3 regions of the Pantoea deleyi genome follow, and region 2 is predicted to be linked to each of the others. Evidence: predicted binding sites of a transcription regulator. Region 2 holds the regulator's gene; each other region holds the start of a gene.

Region 1 (7,600 bases), 590 kb from region 2:
GTCCAAACGCCATTTAGTGGTTGGCACTCTGAAAACAGCAGGAGAAGGTCTATGCGTTTTAATCCGATTGTAACCGGGCTGCTGGCGGCAACGCTCTTCAGTTCCGGCCTGGCTCAGGCAAAAGAACTTAAATCTATCGGCGTCACGGTCGGCGATCTGGCTAACCCCTTCTTCGTGCAGATCACCAAAGGCGCGGAGATGAAGGCGCGTCAGCTGGCGGGCGATAAGGTGAACGTGACGCTGGTCTCCAGCGGCTACGACCTCGGCCAGCAGGTCGGCCAGATCGACAACTTTATTGCGGCGAAAGTTGACATGATTATCCTCAACGCCGCGGACTCCAAAGGGATCGCGCCGGCGGTCAAGCGGGCGCGTGACGCCGGGATCGTGGTAGTGGCGGTGGACGTGGCGGCCGATGGCGCCAACGCGACCATCACCTCCGACAACACCCAGGCGGGTGCGATGGCCTGTAAATATATCTCGGACCGCCTGAAGGCCAAAGGCAATGTGGTGATCATTAACGGCCCCCCGGTTTCGGCGGTACAGAACCGTGTGGAAGGGTGCATGAACGAGCTGAAAACCCATCCTGAGATCAAGCTGCTCTCTTACAACCAGAACGCCAAAGGCAGTCGTGAAGGCGGACTGGAGGTGATGACCGGACTGCTTTCCGCGAATCCCAAAATCGATGCGGTGTTTGCAATCAACGACCCCACGGCTATCGGTGCCGATTTAGCGGCGAAACAGGCGCAGCGCAGCGAATTCTTTATCGTCGGTGTCGATGGTTCGCCGGACGGTGAAGAGGCGCTGAAGCGCAAAAACTCCCTGTTCGTGGCAACACCGGCCCAGGATCCGCAGGTGATGGCAGCCAAAGCGGTGGAGATCGGTTATGACATCCTGCAGGGCAAACCGGCGCCGGATAAGCCGGTACTGATCCCCGTGAAGCTGATCGATCGCGATAACGTCGGCAGCTATCAGGGCTGGACGGTGAAATAAGGGACGCGGCGGCACCGCCGGGTGCCGCCCTCTGGAGGCGATCATGCAACGTTCAGCGGTCAATCACTACCTGCAACAGACCCGCGAGTTTTTTCGGCAGCAGGATGTCCATCTGCCGCCGTGGGCCGACTATGGACTGAGCCAGTGGCGCACCCGCGATCCGGAGGCGATGCAGGAGATTCTGGCGCTGCGGCTGGGCTGGGATCTCACCAGTTTTGGCGCGGACGATTTTCTGCAGACCGGACTGACGCTGTTTACCCTGCGCAACGGTTCGCCGGGTGGACGCCCCTGGCATAAACCCTATGCCGAGAAGATCATGCACGTCCGCGAAGGGCAGCTCACGCCGATGCATTACCATCCGCGCAAGATGGAGGACATTATCAACCGCGGCGGCGGGAATCTGATCGTCGAACTGCACAACCGGCAAGGGAAAGGGCTGGCGGACTCGCCGGTGGTGGTGTCGCTGGACGGGCAGCGGCAGACACATGCGGCCGGTTCACAGCTGCGGCTCTCGCCGGGGGAGAGCGTGACGCTGGAGGCGGGCGTCTGGCACAGTTTCTGGGGAGAGCGCGGCTACGGCGACGTGCTGGTGGGCGAGGTGTCGATGCCCAACGATGACGAAAATGACAACGTCTTTCTGACGCCGCTGGCCCGTTTTAATCCGCTGGACGAGGATGAAGCGCCGCGCTGGCTGCTCTGTAATGACTATTCGCACGGTTTTTTTTAAGCCGACCGGCGAAGGGCTTATCGGGGCGCAGTTGTGTCGTTCGGACTGACTGTTCTGACGCTGCGGGCAGGTGGCAGCCCGAACAGGCGCGTATATTCCCGCGTGAACTGCGTCAGGCTCTGATAACCCACATCCGCTGCCACGGCGGCGACGTTACCCGGGCGCAGCGCCAGGGCTTTGCGCGCCGCATAGAGCCTGAGCTGTTTCTGGTACTGCAAGGGAGAAAGGCCGGTGCTGGCGCGAAAGCCGCGATGAAAAGCAGAGAGACTCATGCCCGCGATCGCCGCCAGTTCTTCCATGCGGCAGGCGGTGGCGTAGTGAGTTTGCAGCCAGAGCAGTGCCTTACGACTCTTCGTGAAGTGGCCGTTCACCTCTGCCGCCTGGCGCAGCAGGTCGCCCTGAGATTCCTGTAACAGCCGAAAGAGGATTTCCCGCTCCACCAGCGGGGCCATCACCCGCAACTCATCCGGTTTTGCCAGCAGGCGAACCATCCGCAGCCAGGCATCCGCCAGCGCATCCTCCACCTTATTGACGGCGATGCCGTGCGTTAGCGTGGAGGGGGAATGTGCAGGCATCTGCTGAAGCAGATCGCGGATGGTCGCGAAATCGAGTGTCAGACGTACGGCCAGATAGGGGGACGCTTGACTGGCCCCGGTGATTTCACCCGTGGCGGGCAGATCGCACGACGCGGTAAAGCTCTCTCCTGCGCAATAGCGAATTGACTGATTGCCCACTTGAAGCCTTTTCTCACCCTGGAGGATCAGGCTGACGAACGGCGGGTAGATCGCTGGTGGCAGGGCGATCGACTGACTGACGCGATAAAGATCCACACGCGGAATCGCGGTTGCCGTCAGGTCATCCGCCACATGGGTCAGTACCGCATCTCTTAACGCTTCAAGCCGGGTCATATCAGGTCTCCCCGGCACGCATGCCCAAAAGGTGAAAAGCAGGAACAGGCAAATATTAGGCAGGATTGCAGCCGCCGTGCAATCCGCCGAGGAGTACGCTGGCTTTCTGAATGCTTATGGCCGGGAGAAGAGATGAACATTAATGAGTCCGTGATCATGATTACCGGCGCCTCGTCGGGAATCGGGGAAGCCACCGCGCGGGCAGCGTTGGAGGCGGGTGCGCGGGTGATCTTACTGGCGCGGCGCAAAGCGCGTCTGGATGCTTTGGCCGGGGCATCCACGAACGCGTTGCCGGTCACCTGCGATGTGACACGGTCTGATCAGATCGATCATGCCGTCAGGCTGGGTGTGGCACGCTTTGGCCGGATCGATGTGCTCATCAATAATGCCGGGCAGGGGCTCTATGCGGCGGTGGAAGAGATCGCTATTCCGCAGTTCAGGGCGCTACTCGATCTGAATCTGGTTGCCCCGCTGATGATGATGCAGGCCGTGATCCCTGTGATGCGGCGGCAGGGCGCGGGGTGCATTATCAACATCAGTTCCGGGGCGACGCTGGCGACCTATCCGGGTTCGGCCGCCTACACCAGCTCCAGGGCAGGGCTTAACGGTCTCTCTGATGTGGCCAGGCTGGAGCTGGCCGACGTCGGAATTACGGTGTCTGCCCTTTATCCGTTTATGACCGACACGGAATTTTATCAGTCTGTATCAGCAGGGCAGGATGCAGCGAGGACACAGGCGCAGCAGGGGGCTGGCCTCGCGCATTCCCCCGACCGGGTCGCGGAAAAGATCCTGAAAGTGATCGAAAGCGGGGAGGCGCATGCCGATCTGGTGCCGCGCGCCTGGGGTGGAACGCTTGAGGAATAACGACGGGCCCGTTGCGTTCAGGTCCGCGCTGATTCAGGCGATCTGGCTGGCGCGCGGCGCAATCTCCGGCCTGACCACATCAGCCGAAAAGACATAGCCCAGCCCGCGAATCGTGCGGATCAGATCCGGCTGATGGGGATTGGTTTCGATTTTCCGCCGCAGCCGCATGATCAGCACATCGATGGTGCGGTCAAACACATCAAGGCTCTCGCTATGGGTCAGCTCCAGCAGCTGATCGCGGGTGAGCACCTTGCGGGCGTGACGAACCAGCGCCCGCAGCAGGCTGTATTCGCCCTGCGTCAGCGGCACCAGTTCACGCTGCGGATTAAACAGCTGACAGCGCCCGTCATCCAGTTGCCAGCCGCCAAACCGCCAGCCTGTCTGCCCGGGATCGGCCAGCGACGTCCGCTCGCTGCGGCGCAGGGCCGCTCTGGCACGCGCCACAACCACGCGGGGATTAAAGGGCTTCGCGATGTAGTCATCCGCGCCCATCTCCAGGCCCACGACCATCTCTGCTTCCGATCCCATGCCGGTCAGCATAATCACCAGCAGCTCCGGCCGCTGCCGGTGAAGCTCCTGCAGCACCAGCAGCCCGTTGGTGTCGGGCAGCATCATATCCAGCATCACCAGCGAAATGTCCGGGTGGTCGCTGAGCATCGCCAGCGCCTCACGTCCCTGATGGCAGCGGTAAACCGTCATCAGATGTTCACTTAACGCATCCTGCAGGACATCGCAGACGGCAGGATCATCATCCACCACCAAAATCGCTGGCTTCATGGCGCGGCCTCAATGTTGCGAAAGAGTTAATTCAGGAGTCTACACAGGCCAGAAAAGGTTGCTCAGGGAGCGTGCTGAAACGTGACCAGCTTCGCCTGTGAGAGTGCAGAAGCGTGCGCTGACGCAGAGTTTTCCGGGGGGGCTCATCCGCCGCAGGAAAACGATTGCGCAGGAACGGTGCATTGCACCATAATCGCGCCTCGTTTTGGCTCGGAATTGTCTCAGGCTTCTCCGGCCCTGCCAGGTAATCGATTGCGTCGGAAGATGGCATGGCAATTGCTTTTGGCAGTGGGTTAGTCACGGATGTCAGGCGATATCGGCTTGTCAGTATGCAGCGGCCGCTCTCCCTTTCCCGGAAACAGAATAATCAGCATGCAAACCCCTTTGGCAAGAGAGACGGCTGTCTCCTGTATCGAGAGATGATGATGTTAGAAAAACTATTCAAACTCAAAGCGCACAACACCACGGTCCGGACCGAAATTATCGCCGGGATCACCACCTTCCTGGCGATGGCGTATATTCTGTTTGTGAACCCGAGCATTCTGGGCGCGACCGGCATGGATAAGGGCGCGGTATTTGTCGCCACCTGCCTGGCAGCGGCGATTGGCTGTGTGCTGATGGGCCTGATCGCCAACTACCCGATTGCGCTGGCACCGGGCATGGGGCTGAACGCGTTTTTCACCTACACCGTAGTGCTGCATATGGGCTACACGTGGCAGGTTGCACTGGGTGCCGTATTCCTTTCGGCAGTGATCTTCTTTGCGATGTCGCTGTTCAAAATCCGTGAGTGGATTATTACCAGTATTCCGCTGCCGTTGCGCGCCGGGATTGGCGCGGGTATCGGGCTGTTTCTGGCGATTATCGCGCTGGAAGGCGCGGGCATTGTTGTTGATAACCCGGCAACGCTGGTGGGCATTGGCGATCTGACCAAACCGGGTCCGCTGCTGGCGATGCTGGGCTTCATCGTCATCGTGGTGCTGGAAGCGCGTCGCGTAACCGGTGCGGTGCTGATCGGTATCCTGCTGGTCACCTTTATTTCGATGGGCATCGGCCTGACGCCGTTTGCCGGCGTCTTCTCTGCGCCGCCGTCGATTGCGCCAACCTTTATGCAGCTCGATATCGCAGGTGCGTTCAACGTCGGTCTGGTCAGCGTGATTTTTGCCTTCCTGTTCGTGGACGTGTTCGATAACACCGGTACGCTGCTGGGCGTGACCAAACGTGCCGGACTGGCGGATGAGCAGGGTAACGTGCCAAAGATGGGCCGTGCGCTGATTGCTGACAGTGCGGCTGCGCTGTTTGGTTCACTGCTGGGCACCTCGACCACCACCAGTTATGTGGAATCGGCGGCGGGCGTGAGTGCGGGTGGCCGGACCGGCCTGACGGCGATCGTGGTCGCTGTACTGTTCCTGCTGGCGCTGTTTTTCTCGCCGCTGGCGTCAAGCGTACCGGTCTATGCCACCGCGCCTGCGCTGCTGTTTGTGGCGGTGCTGATGGCATCAGGTCTGGCCGAGATTGACTGGAAAGATATCACCACCGCCGCGCCGGTTACCGTGACGGCGCTGACCATGCCGCTGACCTATTCAATCGCAAACGGCATCGCGTTTGGTTTCATCACCTGGACGCTGGTGAAGCTGCTGAGCGGTCGCGCGAAAGAGGTGAATGCAGCGCTGGTGATCCTGTCGATTCTGTTCGTGATTAAGCTGGGATGGCTGAGTGCCTGATGGTTGCCTTAAGGCAGGGCGGGGTGTTTAGCGGGTTTCGAATAGCAGGTTTCTGGATAGCAGCGGGTGTGCGCTGAGCGGGTTTCGCCCGCCAGGCGTCGGGGAGTGTTCGCTGCGCGAAGGAGCGGTGGTTTTACGCTGACCGGTTTCGCCCGCCAGGCATCGGGGAGTTTCAGTTTGCCCGTGCGGGCGGACGCGTTAAGGGGCGGACGCCCGCCCCTTAACAATCCCGGCGTCCGGCTGCCTTCGCGCCCCGCTTCGCGGGGTGCCCTCGTCACGCCCTGCGGCCTGCGGACCGTCCGGACTCGCCATCCCTGGCTCGCGCCGTCCTTTCGCCGACGTCCTGTCGGCGCATCCTGGCCTCCGGTTGTTCCTCAGCGCTGCGGACGCCTCTGACAGACCGTCGCCGGTAAATTTGTTGCCGGTTGCTGGCATTGCAGGCCGCTGGTGTCGGGGAATACCAGGCTGGGTGCAGCGCAGGGTGGCTTCACTTTACATCGTGCTGGCGCTGAATAGTTTTCGCATGGCTGCGGGTGTGCGCTGAGCGGGTTTAGCCCGCCAGGCGAGGGAGTGTTCGCTGCGCGAATGGGGCGGTAGTTTTACGCTGACCGGTTTCGCCCGCCAGGCGGTTGGGAGTTTCAGGTTGCCTGTCCAGGCGGACGCGTCAGGGGGCGGACGCCCGCCCCTTAACAATCCCGGCGTCCGGCTGCCTGCGCGCCCCGCTTCGCGGGGTGCCCTCGTCACACCCTGCGACCAGCGGACCGGCCGGACGCGCCATCCCTGGCTCGCGCCGTCCTGTCGGCGCATCCTGGCCTCCGGTTGTTCCTCAGCGCTTCGGATGCCTCTCACCAACCCCGGCCTGTGATTTCTTTGTGTTAACTCTGGTGCTGTGTTGTCTGCTGAACTGAAAGCCAAAGCCAAAGCCAAAGCTAATCACGGAATCTTACCGCTACAATCTCAGTGCCCGAAGAAGACGTGATTACCGCGGATAGGGTGTAAGGCCTTTCTGACTGCTGAGCCTGAAGTCAGAGGCAATCCTGAAAACCCACAGCGATAACGTGCCAACAAAGAAAGAAGAGATAACAGCGAGGGGTCAGGGAGGCCATCTGAACCGCTGAGCGGATGAGGGATTTCAGGACGAGCGACAGGGATGTCGCGAAGAGGCGGGTTCGCGCCAGGGATGGCGCGTCCTGCCGGTCCGTCAGAAATCCGGAAGAAGCGAAGGGACCGCGAAGCGGCGGTGAGGCAGGCCGGAGCGCGGGGACAAGGGGCGCGGCGACTGGCGCCCCTTGTCGGTCGCCTGCAGAGGCGATACTGAAACTGCCCAACTGCTCAGGCGAACGGAACCCCTCTCAGCGCCCGTTCGCGCAGCGAACAATCCCTGGCATCAGCTCTGCTGCCAGCCCGTTTGCGCAGCGAACAAAACTCCCCGAGCCAGCGGCGATACACCTAGCGGAAAGGCGGCTCATTAAACGTCCGCAACTTACGCGAATGCAGCTTATCGCCTTCGGCGCGCAGCAGCTCAACCGCATGGATGCCAATCTGCAGATGCTCCGAAATCGCGCCCTCATAGAACCGGTTTGCCTGACCCGGCAGCTTGATCTCGCCGTGCA
Region 2 (7,600 bases):
GCATCCGGAAGCCCTGGCCTTTACCGGCATCGATCCCAGCAATCCCCTGCGGGGCGCGGTCAGCGAGTATGAGGCGCTGCACGCTATCTTCAAGATGGTACGTAAAGGGATCAAGGAGAGCGGCTGCAACCGCGCCATTATGGTGGCGCACAACGCCACATTCGACCTGAACTTTATGTCTGCCGCGGCGGAACGGGCCAGCCTGAAACGCAATCCGTTTCATCCGTTCGCCACCTTTGACACCGCCGCCCTGAGCGGACTGGTGCTGGGTCAGACCGTGCTGGCGAAAGCCTGTATTGCGGCGGGAATGGCGTTTGACAGTACGCAGGCGCACTCTGCGCTCTACGACACGCAGCAGACGGCGACCCTGTTCTGCGAGCTGGTTAACCGCTGGAAACGCCTGGGCGGCTGGCCACTGCCCTTTGCCGGTGAGGCTGCTGAAGCCGGGGAAACGGCGTAAGCCTGCACAACGAAAAAGGCCGACGTGATGTCGGCCTTTTTTTATTCTGCTTCTTTAAATTTTTCTGCGGTCTCTTTAATCAGCGACTGCAGTTCGCCGCGCTGCAGCATCTCAACGATGATGTCGCAACCGCCGACCAGTTCGCCATCCACCCACAGCTGCGGGAAGGTAGGCCAGTTAGCGTATTTCGGCAGCTCGGCACGAATATCCGGGTTCTGCAGAATATCCACGTAAGCAAACCGCTCACCACAGGCTGACAGCGCCTGCACCGCCTGCGCAGAGAAACCGCAGCTAGGCAGTTTCGGGGAACCTTTCATGTACAGCAGGATCGGATTTTCTGCGATCTGGCGCTGAATTTTTTCTACAGTACTCATAATTGCCTTCCTTAATTCGCGACTTCGTGTTTGTTTATTGTAGCGACTTCGCAGCTGGACTGAAAACGAGATTTTGCCTGCTGCCCGCCTGAATAGCCATCCTGGTTAAGTTAAGCCGCAATGCGTCACGTTTCCTGATGATTAACAGTGGGTAACAGATTAATAATTCGTAATAAATTTGCTGATATAAGATGCTGAAAATGTTCATTTTCAACACAATTTCAGCGGTTACAAAGATTAATAATAAAAGACCTTACAGTTTTCAAAAGAACTGGACTAGAATGGCCTGGGCGCTGATCCTCGATCAGATTAATCTCAACTTTGTCACGGTGCGTAGTGGCCATGACAACTTAACTCATTAACGGACTATGCGTTTAATCATTACGCTTTTCATGCTGGCTTTTGCGCAACTGTTTTTCAACACCGCCGCTGCGTCGCCTCACGCGCCGGTGAACGTGAGTGCGCATAAAGCAGAGAAAAAGAGTGCGCGCGACGATGAGCGTCGCAAGCGTCGCCCCGTCAAAACGGTCTCCAAAAAACCGCGTGTCACGCCTGTTCAGAAACTTAAAACGAAAAAACAGAAAAAAGCTGAACTCACCGCGACCCAGACACCTGCTAAGAAGACCTCGCTTAAAACCGCCCGCATCAGCAAGAATCACGACAAGAAACGTTATGGTCATCAGCGTACGCTGAAAACCGCCGACGCCGACACCCGCGAAACCGGCACCATTAAAATGAGCAAATCTCACCGCCAGCGTTACCAGAAGGCGCGTGAAACGGCGATGACCAAACTGATGGGCCAGCTGGGTAAACCCTACCAGTGGGGGGGAACCTCGCCACACACCGGTTTCGACTGCAGCGGCCTGGTCTGGTACGCCTATAAGGATCTGGTGAAATTCAAAATCCCGCGTACCGCCAACGAGATGTATCACCTGCGTGACGCCGCGCCAATCAAGCGTGAGTCGCTGGAGAAAGGCGATCTGGTCTTCTTCCGCATCAATGGCCGCGGCACCGCCGACCATGTCGGCGTCTACCTGGGCGATGGCAAGTTTATTCAGTCGCCACGCACCGGTAAAGATATCCAGATCAGCGCGTTAGGGGAAGATTACTGGCAGCGCCACTACATCGGCGCCCGCCGGGTGATGACGCCAAAAACCATCCGCTGAGCCACACGACAGAAAGAAAAAAGCCGGGACAATCCCGGCTTTTTTTTATCAGTGCAGAATGGCAGTAAAACTAAAGGCCACAATCATCAGCAGACAGCCGACGGCGGTCATTAAGGCCAGTTTGAGGTCAGTACTCACAGCTTGTTCCTTAGTCACACAGTTTACAGGGTTATTCCATTTTCCCACACGACCCGGTAAAAATCTCGTTTTATCCGCCCAGCCTTGTTAGAATCCCGCCTTTGTTGCGCAACGCGCGCAACTCTGATTCCGTTTGCGCATCTTTTCAGGCGGTTTTTCCTCCGCCTGCGGTCAGATTACCGGCCAGGAACGCTGCATTTTTGCGGAAAAAACCCTGAGCAGACGCAAACGTTTAACACTACGCTTATCAGAGAGTTAGATAAGCACCGGAGTCCGATTTTCATGGCAACAATTAAAGATGTGGCAAAACGCGCTGGCGTCTCCACGACCACCGTTTCGCACGTCATCAATAAAACCCGCTTTGTGGCTGAAGAGACGCGCGAAGCGGTCTGGCAGGCGATCAAGGAACTGCACTACTCACCCAGCGCCGTGGCACGCAGCCTGAAAGTGAACCACACGCGCACGCTGGGGCTGCTGGCCACCTCAAGCGAAGCCCCCTACTTTGCTGAAATCATCGAAGCCGTCGAGAATCACTGCTTCGATAAGGGCTACACGCTGATTCTGGGCAATGCGCACAACGATCTGCAAAAGCAGCGTGCCTATCTCAGCATGATGGCGCAGAAGCGCGTGGATGGCCTGCTGGTGATGTGCTCCGAATACCCGGACGATCTGCTGCAGATGCTGGAAGAGAACCGCAACATCCCGATGGTAGTGATGGACTGGGGCGAATCCCGCGCCGACTTCACCGACACGGTGCTGGATAACGCCTTCCAGGGTGGCTATCTGGCCGGCCGCTATCTGATCGAACGCGGACACCGTGATATTGGCGCGATCCCCGGCCAGATGGAGCGCAATACCGGCGGCGGCCGCCATGCCGGTTTCCTGAAGGCGCTGGAAGAGGCGAACATTCAGCCGCGCGCGGAATGGATCGTGCAGGGTGACTTCGAGCCGGAGTCAGGCTATCAGGCGATGCAGCAGATCCTGTCGCAGAAGCAGCGCCCCACGGCGGTGTTCTGTGGCGGTGACATCATGGCGATGGGGGCGATTTGCGCCGCCGACGAGATGGGGTTGCGCGTGCCTCAGGATATTTCGGTGATCGGGTATGATAACGTGCGCAACGCCCGCTATTTCGCGCCAGCCCTGACCACGGTTCATCAGCCCAAGGCCCAGCTGGGTGAGAAGGCGCTGGATATGCTGCTGGACCGCATCACCAGCAAACGTGAAGTGTCGCAGACCATCGAGGTTCACCCGACGCTGATCGAACGCCGCTCCGTGGCCGATGGTCCGTTCCGCGACTACCGTCGTTAATCTTCGCTTAACCACTCCTGATTAAGCGTCTGCGCATCGCCCAGATAGCTGAGCAACCAGCCTGTCGCCGGTGATGCGCGATCTTCTGCCCAGCTGACGCAGCAGGGACTGTCCGGAAAGGGAACCGGCAGCGTCAGTTCGGCCAGTTCGCCGCTGTCGAGCAGCGGCCTGGCCAGATGGCCCGGCACCATCGCCACACACAAGCCCGCCTGCACACACTCCAGCCCGGTCTGCCACTCCGGCACCACCAGCCTGCGCTGATTATCCAGCGTCCACGTCATGCGGCGCGGCAGCGCCCGCGAGGTATCTTCCAGCACCAGCGACGGCCAGCTGCGCAGCGTATCGTCATCGATCTGGCTCGCCTGCGTCAGCGGATGATCGGGCGCGACCACGCAGCGCCAGTTGAGCGTGCCCATATCGCGGAAGGCAAAACGCCCCCCTACCGGTATCGCCTGGGTCGCGCCAATCGCGATCTCCACCCGCCCGTCGGCCAGCGCATCCCAGACGCCATTGAACACCTCATAACTGATGCTCAGCTCCATATCCGGAAAGTGACGATAGAAATCTTTGACCAGCTGGCGGGTGCGCTGAGGCTTGGCGATGCGGTCAACGGCGATGCTCAGCTGGCCGCGCCAGCCATTTGCCAGCTGCTGACACTGTCGGCGGGTGGCGAGCATTTTTTTGATGACGCTGCGCCCTTCGCGGACGAAATGTTCCCCTGCCGGGGTCAATACCACTTCCCGATGCTGACGCTCGAACAGCGGCACCGCCAGCCAGGTCTCCAGCTGACGCACAGTATAGCTGATGGCAGAGGGCACCCGATGCAACTCCTGCGCGGCCGCGCTGAAGCTGCCGCCGCGCGCCACGGCGTCAACCACCTCTAATGCATATTCGGACCACATAATCTGCCTTCAAAATTTTTAACAGCAATCGGCAAATATTAGCGTTTCACAGCGGCAAACGCACCTTTTACACTCTGCCGCGTTCATCCTGCAAAAATGAGAATCAGATGTTATCGAATAAAGGATTTATGCCCTATCTTGCCCTGCTGAGTATGCTGGGCTTTCTGGCCACGGATATGTACCTGCCCGCCTTCGGAGCGATGCAGCAGAGCTTTAATACCTCGCCCGGCCTGATCAGCGCCAGTATGAGTCTCTTTCTGGCCGGCTTTGCCTGTGGCCAGCTCTTCTGGGGGCCGCTGTCGGACCGCATTGGCCGCAAGCCGGTGCTGCTGGCCGGTCTGACGCTGTTTGCCGTCGGCTGCGCCGGGATGCTGTGGGTCAGCGATATCGCCCTGATGCTGGCGCTGCGCTTTGTTCAGGCGATTGGCGTCTGTGCCGCTGCCGTGAGCTGGCAGGCGCTGGTGGTGGACCGCTACCCTGCCGCGCGGGCCAGCAAAGTCTTTGCCACTATCATGCCGCTGGTCGCCCTCTCTCCGGCGCTGGCGCCGCTGCTGGGTGCCTGGCTGATCGGCCACTTCCACTGGCGTTCGATTTTCCTGGTGCTGACGCTGATTGCGGTCGCGCTGATCCTCGTAACCCTGCGCCTGCCCGGCGTGCGCAAAGCGGCGGAAGCGAAAGGGTCTCAGCCCGGCTTCTTTACGCTACTGAAATCACGCATCTACAGTGGCAATGTGCTGATCTACTCCGCCTGCTCTGCCAGCTTTTTCGCGTGGCTGACCGGTTCCCCCTTTATCCTGGCGGATCTGGGCCTTTCGCCCGCTGATATCGGCCTGAGCTATGTGCCACAGACGCTCGCCTTTCTGATTGGCGGATTTGGCTGCCGTGCCCTGCTTAACCGCTTCAACGGCGCACAGCTCCTGCCCGCGCTGCTGGGGATTTACAGCCTGAGCATCCTGGCGCTGTTTGCCGTGGCGCTTTCAGGCAGTAGCACTCTGGCCGGTCTGATGGTGCCGTTCTGCGGCATGGCGCTGGCAAACGGTGCGATTTATCCGATTGTGGTCGCCAGTGCCCTGATGCCGTTCCCGCACGCGACCGGGAAAGCGGCCGCGCTGCAGAACACGCTGCAGCTGGGACTCTGCTTCGCCGCCAGCCTGGCGGTGTCGGCCGGATTAACCCAGCCTCTGTTTACCACTACCCTGATCATGACGGTGACGATCCTGCTCGCGCTGTTCGGTTACGTCATGCAGCGTGTCGCAAGCGCACAAACGGTTGTTGCCTCCTCTCAGCCTGCCTGCCAGGATAATCAGTAACGCACTGACTTTTTAGTTAGCCTCCTAACAATAAGTCATTGAACATTGACCCGCGTGAGAATATACTCATCCGGGTCAATTAATATCTGACAAATCAAAAACATAATAACGTAGTAACTTGATTGGCAGCCTGTTGCCGGGACGGTATCTGCACGCGTTATTCTTACCTTTTCCGCCCTGCCACAGGCTATTCCAGTCCTCTGTACCACACAGATAACCGGTGTGCGGAGTCATCCGTTACGTTTCTCAATGCCTGAAATTCATTGGTCAGGCTCAGACTGGACAGGTGGTGGAAAAGCTATGAGTTCATCTTATGCAGAAGCAGTAAGCCCCGAAGAGAATCCCTGGTATCACATCGTTCATGAGCTGCTGGAAAAGGCGGATGTTGACATTAACGGTACACGCTCCTGGGATATTCAGGTCACCCATCCCGGTTTCTATAAGCGTGTCCTGCAGGAGGGGTCACTCGGGCTCGGTGAGAGCTATATGGATGGCTGGTGGACGTGCGATCGGCTGGATATGTTCTTCCATCGCGTACTTAAGCACAGACTGGATCAGCAGCTTCCGCATCACTTCAAAGATACGCTGCGCATTGCCGCCGCGCGCTTAACCAATCTGCAGTCCAGAAAACGGGCCTGGATTGTCGGCAAAGAGCATTACGACCTGGGTAACGATCTCTTCTCCCTGATGCTCGACCCCTATATGCAGTACTCCTGCGGCTACTGGAAAGAGGCCACGACGCTGGCGGCCGCTCAGGAGGCCAAGCTGGATATGATCTGCCGTAAGCTGGCGCTGAAGCCGGGGATGTCGCTGCTGGATATCGGCTGTGGCTGGGGTGGGCTGGCGGAGTTTGCCGCACGGCATTATGGCGTCAGCGTGCAGGGCGTGACCATCTCCGCTGAACAGCAGAAGCTGGCGCAGCAGCGCTGTAGCGGCCTGGACGTCACGATTCTGTTGCAGGATTATCGCGACCTCAACGCGCAGTTTGACCGCATCGTATCGGTGGGGATGTTCGAGCATGTCGGCCCGAAAAACTACGCCACCTACTTCGATGTGGTCGATCGCAACCTGAAACCGGACGGGCTTTTTCTGCTGCACACCATCGGCGCGATCAAAACGGATATGCGCGTCGATCCCTGGATCGACAAATATATCTTCCCCAACGGCTGCCTGCCTTCGGTGCGTCACGTCGCGGAGGCCAGCGAACCCCATTTTGTGCTGGAAGACTGGCACAACTTCGGAGCCGATTACGACAGAACCCTGATGGCCTGGCATGAGCGCTTTTTGCAGGCCTGGCCGGAGCTGGCTGACAGCTACGGCGAACGCTTTAAACGGATGTTCACCTACTACCTCAACGCCTGCGCGGGTGCCTTCCGGGCGCGTGATATTCAGCTGTGGCAGATTGTTTTCAGTCGTGGCGTGGAGGGGGGATTACGGGTCGCGCGCTAGCCTCCGGCTGTCTGCGCGGCGGGCGCTTAACGCCGTAGGGTCAGAAGAGGAAACGGACCCGGCGACGGCTGCACCTCAGGGACGAGGCGCGACATCGCGCGGGCCAGTATCTGATGCAGTGGGCCTGATCGCCTCACGCGCTATCGAGGCGCTGACGCGCCCTCGATCAGCTCTCGTCGGCAGACTGGCCGGTCAGCACTTTCATCGCCGCTTCGGCGTCGCGCTGGGCTAAGACGCGCTCGACGGTCTCAACAATCGCCTGAGTGTGCGGATCGATCTCAATGTTAACCCGCTGACCAAAGGTTTTCGCGCCCAGCGTGGTGCGTTCCAGCGTTTCCGGGATCAGATAAACACAGAATTTGGTTCGGGTAACGTCGCCGACCGTCAGGCTGATGCCATCAATACCGACAAACCCTTTGTGCAGGATATATTTCATCTGCAGCGGATCCTGGATTTTGAACCAGACTTCGCGATTATGTTCTGACTGGATGAT
Region 3 (7,600 bases), 1.4 Mb from region 2:
TGGCGATGTGCTGCCACAGGTTAATGTCCGCCAGTTGCTGACAGGTACCCGCAGAGAGCGCGATGGCCCGGCCATCAAAACCCGGATGCGCACGGCTGCCCGGCTCGCTGCTTTCAATCAGCGTAACCGGCAGCCTGCCCTGAGTCAGGTGGGAGATCGCCAGCGCCAGCGTCGCCCCGGTCATGCCGCCACCGGCAATCAGAATCGTCATGCCTGTCGTGCCGCCGCCATCAGTGCTTCAATCTCATCGGCCTCTTTCACGACGCTGTCGGTGAGATTCTCGATGCCGGTTTCGGTGATCACGATGTCATCTTCGATGCGGATACCGATCCCGCGATAGCGGGCGGGCACGTCCGCATCCGGCGCGATATAGAGGCCCGGCTCAACGGTTAACACCATGCCCGGTTCCAGAATCCGGTCGCGGCTTGGGGTGCCGTAGTGACCGACATCATGCACATCCAGACCCAGCCAGTGGCTCAGACCATGCATGAAGAATGCGCGGTGCGCCTCCTCCGCAATCAGGGTATCGATATCCCCCTCCAGGATCTCCAGCTCTACCAGCCCCGTAACCATGATGCGTACCACTTCATCATTCACTTCACGGATGCTAACGCCAGGCCGGAACAGCTCAAGCGAGCGCTTCAGGGAGGCCAGAACGATGTCATAGATAGCGCGCTGGGCCGGGCTGAACCTGCCGTTCACCGGGAAGGTTCGGGTGATGTCGCCCGCATAGCCCTGGAACTCGCAGCCCGCGTCGATCAGCACCAGCTCGCCGTCGCGCATCTCACTTTCGTTTTCGGTGTAGTGCAGAATGCAGCCGTTTTCGCCCGCGCCCACGATGGTGTTATAGGAGGGATAACGTGCGCCGTGACGGGTAAATTCGTGATGGATTTCCCCTTCGAGCTGATACTCAAACATGCCCGGCTGACAGGCCTGCATCGCGCGGGTGTGCGCCAGCGCGGTGATCTCCCCGGCACGGCGAAGCAGCGCGATCTCATCCTCATCTTTGAACAGGCGCATCTCATGCACCCACGGACGCCAGTCCGTCACGGTGGCTGGCGCACTGAGATTCTGGCGGAAACCGCGGCGCAGCTTATCCAGCGCGCCGGAGACCAGCGTATCCGCGTAGGCGTATTCGCCCTGCGCGTGGTAGATCACATCCAGGCCGTTGAGCAGCAGGTGAAGCTGTTCGCCGATGTCGTTCCAGGGTAAAGCGCGATCGACGCCCAGTTTTTCCGGCGCCGCCTGCTGGCCCAGCCTGCGGCCAGACCAGATTTCTGCGTTGGGATCGCGTACCCGGTTAAACAGCACGCTGTGGTTATGATTCGCATCGCTTTTAATCAATACCAGCAGCGCCTGCGGTTCATTGAACCCGGTGAAATACCAGAAATCGCTACTCTGGCGGAACGGATACTCGCTGTCGTTACTGCGCGTTACTTCGGGCGCAGCAAAAATTAACGCTGCGCTTCCTGGCGCCATCTTCGCCAGCAGTGCCTGACGGCGCTGCAGGAATCGTTCCAGTGAAATCATCTCTGCACTCCCTGTAAACTGACCGGTTAAACGTGTTGTCCTGAAATTAGTGTAGCGTCGGCTTCTGAACTTCTGGCGCAGTGGGCTGCGGACGGGTGAAGGTGTCGTGACACAACAGTGCCGCCACGCGCACATATTCGATCACCTCTTCCAGCGACTGCTCCAGCTCTTCCTGGTCTTCATCTTCTTCATAACCGAGCTGCGCAATCGTGCGCAGATCGTCGATAGCCTCGCCGGTTTCACCGGTGACTTTATCCAGTTTAGGCTGTGTTACGCCCAGGCCGAGCAGAAAATGGTTAACCCAGCCGGCCAGCGCATCGGCGCGGTCAAAGACGGTGATATCGTCGTCAGCGGGCAGAAGCAGCTGAAACAGGAAACCCTCCTCTTCCAGCGTGGTCGCCGTGTGCTCGTGCAGCGCCGCCAGCGGCACGGCAAGAGTGTGTGAAAACGCCATGCCTTCGTTAGCCAGATCGTGTACCAGCGTCTTCCAGCTGGTGTCCTGGTTACCGCCGCAGAGGATGCCGCTCAGCAGACCATGCATTTCTGCTGGTGTCATTCCCACACCCTGCTGGGAGAGTACGGCGGCAAGCGCGTTGTAATCGGGGGTTGCGTTCTGTAAGGACATAAGTTTTCATCGTCGTTGGCAGAATAAGTTCGTGTTATGCTACCACTAGCTGCCTCAAGGTTTCCAGAAAAGGGGTTGTATCTTATTTCGTGGGTCTATATAGTTGCCCGCCTCCCAAGCCATTGACTGCTAAGGGAGTTGCGAGCGAAGGAATCAGTCAGGAAGGTGGCATGTCTGCACAACCGGTAGATTTACAAATTTTTGGTCGTTCGTTGAGAGTGAATTGTCCGCCAGAGCAGCAAGATGCGCTCAATAGCGCGGCTGAAGATCTCAATCAACGGTTGCAAGATCTGAAAGTTCGCACTAGAGTCACAAATACAGAACAACTGGTGTTCATTGCCGCGTTAAACGTCTGCCACGAGCTGGCGCAGGAGAAAGTGAAAACGCGCGATTATGCTGCTAATATGGAACAGCGCATCCGTATGTTGCAGCAGACGATTGAACAGGCACTGGTTGAGCAGGTCCGCATCTCCGAACGTGAAGGTGCGAAGTTCGAATAAAACTTCATGGTTGCGCCACGTCAGGCAACGGTGAGGTAAATTTTCTCTGAGATGTTTGCAAGTGGGCCAGTCCCCTGAGCCGATATTTCGAAAAAACAGAATGTGACGCTCTGTAACCTGTGTGCATGCTCGGTTCGTCCGAGAAGCCTGATGGTTACGACGGCATGTTCACCTTGAACCAAGGGTTCAAGGGTTACAGCCTACGGCGGCATCTCGGAGATCTCCCTTCTTTTCGTCCTGCTTTTTTCCCCCGACCGACATGTTATAGTGGCTGCTCAGCGACTTATCCGGCGGGGAAATCATGTCAGAACCTTCCATGACACAACGTCAGGCGATTCGTCAGCAGGTCCGCCACCTGCGGCGTGCTCTGACCGATGAGCAGCAGGCTCAGGCGGCGGAACAGCTCGCTGAACTCGCCCTGAACTTTGCGCCCCTCTCGGCGGCTGACACCGTTGCGCTGTTCCTCTCCGTCGATGGCGAACTCAATACCCGGCCACTGATCGCCCGGCTCTGGCACCTGAAGAAGACGGTCTGCCTGCCGGTGTTACACCCTTTCTCTCCCGGTCATTTACTGTTTTTACGCTATACGCCCGATACCCCGTTGATAACGAACAGGCTGGGCATCCCGGAACCGCCGTTGGATATCCGGCAGCTGATCACGCTGGATCAGCTGGATCTGATGCTGGTACCGCTGGTTGCATTCGATCGCCACGGGCAGCGGCTGGGGATGGGCGGCGGCTTCTACGATCGCACGCTGCAGCAGTGGCGGCAGCATGGCTTTCTGCCTGTGGGTGTGGCGCACGACTGTCAGCAGGTGGAGGGTTTGCCGGTGGCAGAATGGGATGTGCCTCTGCCCGCTATTATCACGCCGTCAACGCTCTGGCAGTGGGAGTAGCAGCGCCCTTTTCAGGTGGCTGAAAACCCGATCGGGCAGCAGTGAAGCGTGCAGTACGAAGGGAACAGGCTCAGCCGCAAAGCAGCCTGAGCCTGACGTTGCTGACGACATGAAGTGGCGCGACCTGGCGCCACCTCCTGCCTGAACGGCTTAGTAAAGCAGGCGGGCGCGGATGGTGCCCGGAATGGCCTTCATCAGCTGCAGGGCTTTGTCCGCCACTTCCGGCTCCGCATCGATGTCGATCACCACATACCCCATAAATGGCGACGTCTGCAGATACTGCGCGGCAATGTTGATGCCCTGCTCCGCAAAAATCTGGTTGATGGCCGTCAGCACGCCCGGACGGTTCTCGTGGATGTGCAGCAGACGACTGGCGCTGATACCGTGGATCGGCAGCGACACCTCCGGGAAATTTACCGCCGACAGGGTTGAGCCGTTGTCGGAGTATTTCGCCAGCTTGCCCGCCACTTCAATCCCGATGTTCTCCTGCGCTTCTTCCGTCGAGCCGCCAATGTGCGGGGTCAGGATCACGTTATCGAACTCGCTCAGCGGAGAGATGAAAGGATCGCTGTTAGTCGCCGGCTCGACCGGGAAGACGTCGATGGCTGCGCCACCTACCTGCTTGCTGGCCAGCGCGTCGCACAGCGCCGGGATATCGACCACTGTACCGCGTGAGGCGTTAATCAGCAGTGCACCTGGCTTCATCTGTGCCAGCTGCTCTGCACCAATCATATCCTGCGTGGAGAGCGTTTCCGGTACGTGCAGGCTGACAACATCGCTCATGTTAAGCAGATCGGCCAGATGACGAACCTGGGTGGCGTTACCCAGCGGCAGCTTGTTTTCAATGTCGTAGAAGAAGACGTGCATCCCCAGGCTTTCCGCCAGCACGCCGAGCTGCATACCGATGTGACCGTAACCGATGATACCCAGCTTCTTACCGCGTGCTTCAAACGACCCTTTGGCATTCTTGTTCCAGATGCCACGGTGAGCTTTCGCGTTCGCTTCCGGGATGCCGCGCAGCATCAGCAGCATTTCACCAATCACCAGTTCCGCTACCGAGCGGGTATTGGAGAACGGCGCGTTGAATACCGGGATCCCGCGGCTGGCCGCAGCGTCCAGATCTACCTGGTTGGTACCAATACAGAAACACCCTACGGCGACCAGCTTTTCAGCTGCGGCAAAAATCTCTTCAGTAAGCTGGGAGCGGGAACGGATACCAATGAAATGCGCATCGCGGATCGATGCTTTTAATGCGTCGGAGTCCAGTGCGCCCTTGTGGAATTCGATGTTGGTGTAGCCTGCTGCCCGCAGGTTATCCAGCGCACTCTGATGGACACCTTCCACCAGCAGGAACTTAATCTTATCTTTTTCCAGTGATACCTTTGCCATTTCCCGATCCTATTCAGCGTTCAATGAGGACTACCATAAGCCAGCCTTCTGTCAAAATATCAAAAAAATCGCGTCCGGCAATACAAACGATTGCCCGCAGGCCAGCACGGCAACGGCTGACGGCAGCACATTGCCGGACAAAATCATGAGGTGGGCGTTGAAGAGAGAACGAACCCGCTGCGGATGACGGTTATGTGACATAAGTCACCAAATTTCATCCAGGCGAGAAAAGATGATTTGCAGGCAGAAATAACCGGCGCCGGAATGACGCCGGCCAGATCATCTTTTGATGGTTTTCACCCCATCCGGTCCGCCAATCAGCGCAATATCGGCACCGCGCGCGGCAAAAAGGCCGACGGTCACTACACCCGGCAGCGCATTGATGGTTTTTTCCAGTTCGACCGGGTCGAGAATGCGCAGATTATGCACGTCGAGAATAATGTTGCCGTTGTCGGTGACCACGTTCTGACGATACTCCGGCAGGCCGCCCATTTTCACCAGCTCACGCGCCACATAGCTGCGCGCCATCGGGATGACCTCAACCGGCAGCGGAAAACGGCCCAGGATATCCACCTCTTTAGAGGCGTCTGCGATGCAGATAAAGGTCTGCGCCACCGCGGCCACGATTTTCTCCCGCGTCAGAGCCGCCCCGCCGCCTTTGATCATCTGCATCTGTGGGTTGATCTCATCCGCGCCATCAACATAGACCGAAAGCTGGTCAACCTCGTTCAGATCAAACACCTGAATGCCCAGGCTTTTCAGCTTCTGGGTTGAGGCATCGGAGCTGGAGACGGCGCCGTCGATCTGATGTCTGACCGTGGCAAGCGCATCGATAAAGTGGGACGCGGTCGATCCGGTGCCTACGCCAACAATGGTGCCTGGCTGCACGTACTCAAGTGCAGCCCAGCCAACGGCTTTTTTCAGTTCATCCTGGGTCATGGTATGTTTAAAACCTGTGCGACAACGAAGTGCGCGTAGTATAAAACAAGGCTTGCTGAAAATGCGCGGCTGACCGACGTGGATTTATCGGTTTGGAAGCCAGCCCACAAAAACAAGTGAGCCATCACCGGTGACACTTCTGTGGCATAGTGACGTCCACCCTGAAGGAGAGAAAACAAGAATGAAACGCCCGGATTATCGAACGCTTCAGGCGCTGGATTCAGTGATCCGCGAACGCGGGTTTGAGCGTGCCGCACAGAAACTGTGTATCACCCAGTCGGCGGTGTCACAGCGCATCAAGCAGCTGGAGAACCTGTTTGGTCAGCCGCTGCTGGTGCGTACCGTGCCGCCACGCCCCACCGAGCAGGGGCAGAAACTGCTGGCGTTACTGCACCAGGTGGAGCTGCTGGAAGAGGAGTGGCTGGGCGATGAGAACAGTGGCACCACGCCGCTGCTGCTGTCGCTGGCGGTCAACGCCGACAGTCTGGCGACCTGGCTGCTGCCTGCGCTGAAGGATGTGCTGGCAGATTCGCCGGTACGCCTGAACCTGCAGGTCGAAGATGAAACCCGCACGCAGGAGCGCCTGCGTCGCGGTGAAGTGGTGGGCGCGGTCAGTATCCAGCCGCAGCCTCTGCCCAGTTGCCTGGTCGATCAGCTTGGCGCGCTCGACTACCTGTTCGTGGCGTCACGCGACTTCGCCGATCGTTTCTTCCCCAACGGTGTCACCCGCTCTGCCCTGCTGAAGGCGCCTGCGGTGGCGTTTGACCACCTTGACGATATGCATCAGGCCTTTCTGCAGCAGAACTTTGACCTGTCACCCGGCAGCGTGCCCTGCCACATCGTGAACTCCTCGGAGGCCTTTGTGCAGATGGCGCGACAGGGTTCGACCTGCTGTATGATCCCGCATCTGCAGATTGAGCGTGAACTGGCGAGCGGAGAGTTAATCGATCTGACGCCAGGCCTCTATCAGCGCCGGATGCTCTACTGGCACCGGTTTGCGCCTGAAAGCCGGTTGATGCGTCGGGTGACCGATGCGCTGATTGCGCATGGACATCGGGTGCTGCGGCAGGATGAGGTCGCCGCCTGAAACAAAAACGGGGCATCCGCCCCGTTTTTTTATTGTGCCGCGTTGGGCTTGATCTCAAACACCACATCGACCTGGTCGTCAAAGTTGATGCTCTGCTGATCGTAGGTCTCCTGCGCAGAGGTCTCTGGCGCCGCCGCTGCTTTATACATACGGTTCATCGGCATAGGCTGATAGTTAGCCACCTGATAGCGGATGCTGTAGATCGGGCCCAGCTTCGCGTTGAATCCTTCCGCCAGCTGAGAGGCCTGCCGGGTCGCATTCTGAATCGCCGCTTTACGCGCCTGCTCTTTATAGCTCTCCGGGTTAGCCACGCCTAACTCGACGCTGCGAACCTCGTTCAGACCGGACTTCAGCGCCCCATCCAGCAGATCGTTCAGCTTATCCAGCTGACGCAGCGTGACCTGCACCTGACGGACGGCACGGTAGCCTTTCAGCACCGATTTTCCCTCTTTGGTGTAGTCATACTCAGGCTGGGTGCTCAGGTTAGCGGCATCGATATCTTTCTTCTCAATGCCGTTTTTCTGAAGAAAATCGAAATATTGTGCAACCCGGCTGTCCGCCTGCTTTTTCGCATCCGCGGCGTCTTTGGATGAGACGTTCACCACGATAGAGAGCGTGGCGATATCGGGACGGGC

The links. The regulator PurR, encoded in region 2, represses purine synthesis genes. The targets are predictions, from matches to a motif close to CANGCAAACGTTTGCNTG.
Region 1: J1C59_RS07420 (NCS2 family permease) is a predicted target of PurR. The motif match lies at 4,420-4,437, and genes of this name have one in related genera.
Region 3: serA (phosphoglycerate dehydrogenase) is a predicted target of PurR. The motif match lies at 5,019-5,036, and genes of this name have one in related genera.

Annotation. Positions count from the first base shown of each region.
Region 1 covers NZ_CP071405.1:1,590,021-1,597,620, forward strand. Annotated here, with positions in the region: gene J1C59_RS07395 (ABC transporter substrate-binding protein) at 52-990, shown strand; gene J1C59_RS07400 (D-lyxose/D-mannose isomerase) at 1,034-1,717, shown strand; gene J1C59_RS07405 (AraC family transcriptional regulator) at 1,735-2,625, opposite strand; gene J1C59_RS07410 (SDR family oxidoreductase) at 2,758-3,489, shown strand; gene J1C59_RS07415 (response regulator) at 3,523-4,266, opposite strand; gene J1C59_RS07420 (NCS2 family permease) at 4,689-5,987, shown strand; gene J1C59_RS07425 (AMP nucleosidase) at 7,437-7,600, opposite strand, start outside.
Region 2 covers NZ_CP071405.1:2,176,689-2,184,288, forward strand. Annotated here, with positions in the region: gene rnt (ribonuclease T) at 1-460, shown strand, start outside; gene J1C59_RS10225 (Grx4 family monothiol glutaredoxin) at 502-837, opposite strand; gene J1C59_RS10230 (C40 family peptidase) at 1,203-2,000, shown strand; gene cydH (cytochrome bd-I oxidase subunit CydH) at 2,049-2,138, opposite strand; gene purR (HTH-type transcriptional repressor PurR) at 2,421-3,446, shown strand; gene punR (DNA-binding transcriptional activator PunR) at 3,443-4,348, opposite strand; gene punC (purine nucleoside transporter PunC) at 4,456-5,658, shown strand; gene cfa (cyclopropane fatty acyl phospholipid synthase) at 5,959-7,107, shown strand; gene J1C59_RS10260 (riboflavin synthase subunit alpha) at 7,274-7,600, opposite strand, start outside.
Region 3 covers NZ_CP071405.1:784,319-791,918, reverse strand. Annotated here, with positions in the region: gene ubiH (2-octaprenyl-6-methoxyphenyl hydroxylase) at 1-211, opposite strand, end outside; gene pepP (Xaa-Pro aminopeptidase) at 208-1,530, opposite strand; gene J1C59_RS03860 (YecA/YgfB family protein) at 1,577-2,155, opposite strand; gene zapA (cell division protein ZapA) at 2,326-2,655, shown strand; RNA gene ssrS (6S RNA) at 2,696-2,879, shown strand; gene J1C59_RS03845 (5-formyltetrahydrofolate cyclo-ligase) at 2,957-3,550, shown strand; gene serA (phosphoglycerate dehydrogenase) at 3,701-4,939, opposite strand; gene rpiA (ribose-5-phosphate isomerase RpiA) at 5,219-5,878, opposite strand; gene J1C59_RS03830 (LysR family transcriptional regulator ArgP) at 6,060-6,965, shown strand; gene J1C59_RS03825 (oxidative stress defense protein) at 6,995-7,600, opposite strand, start outside.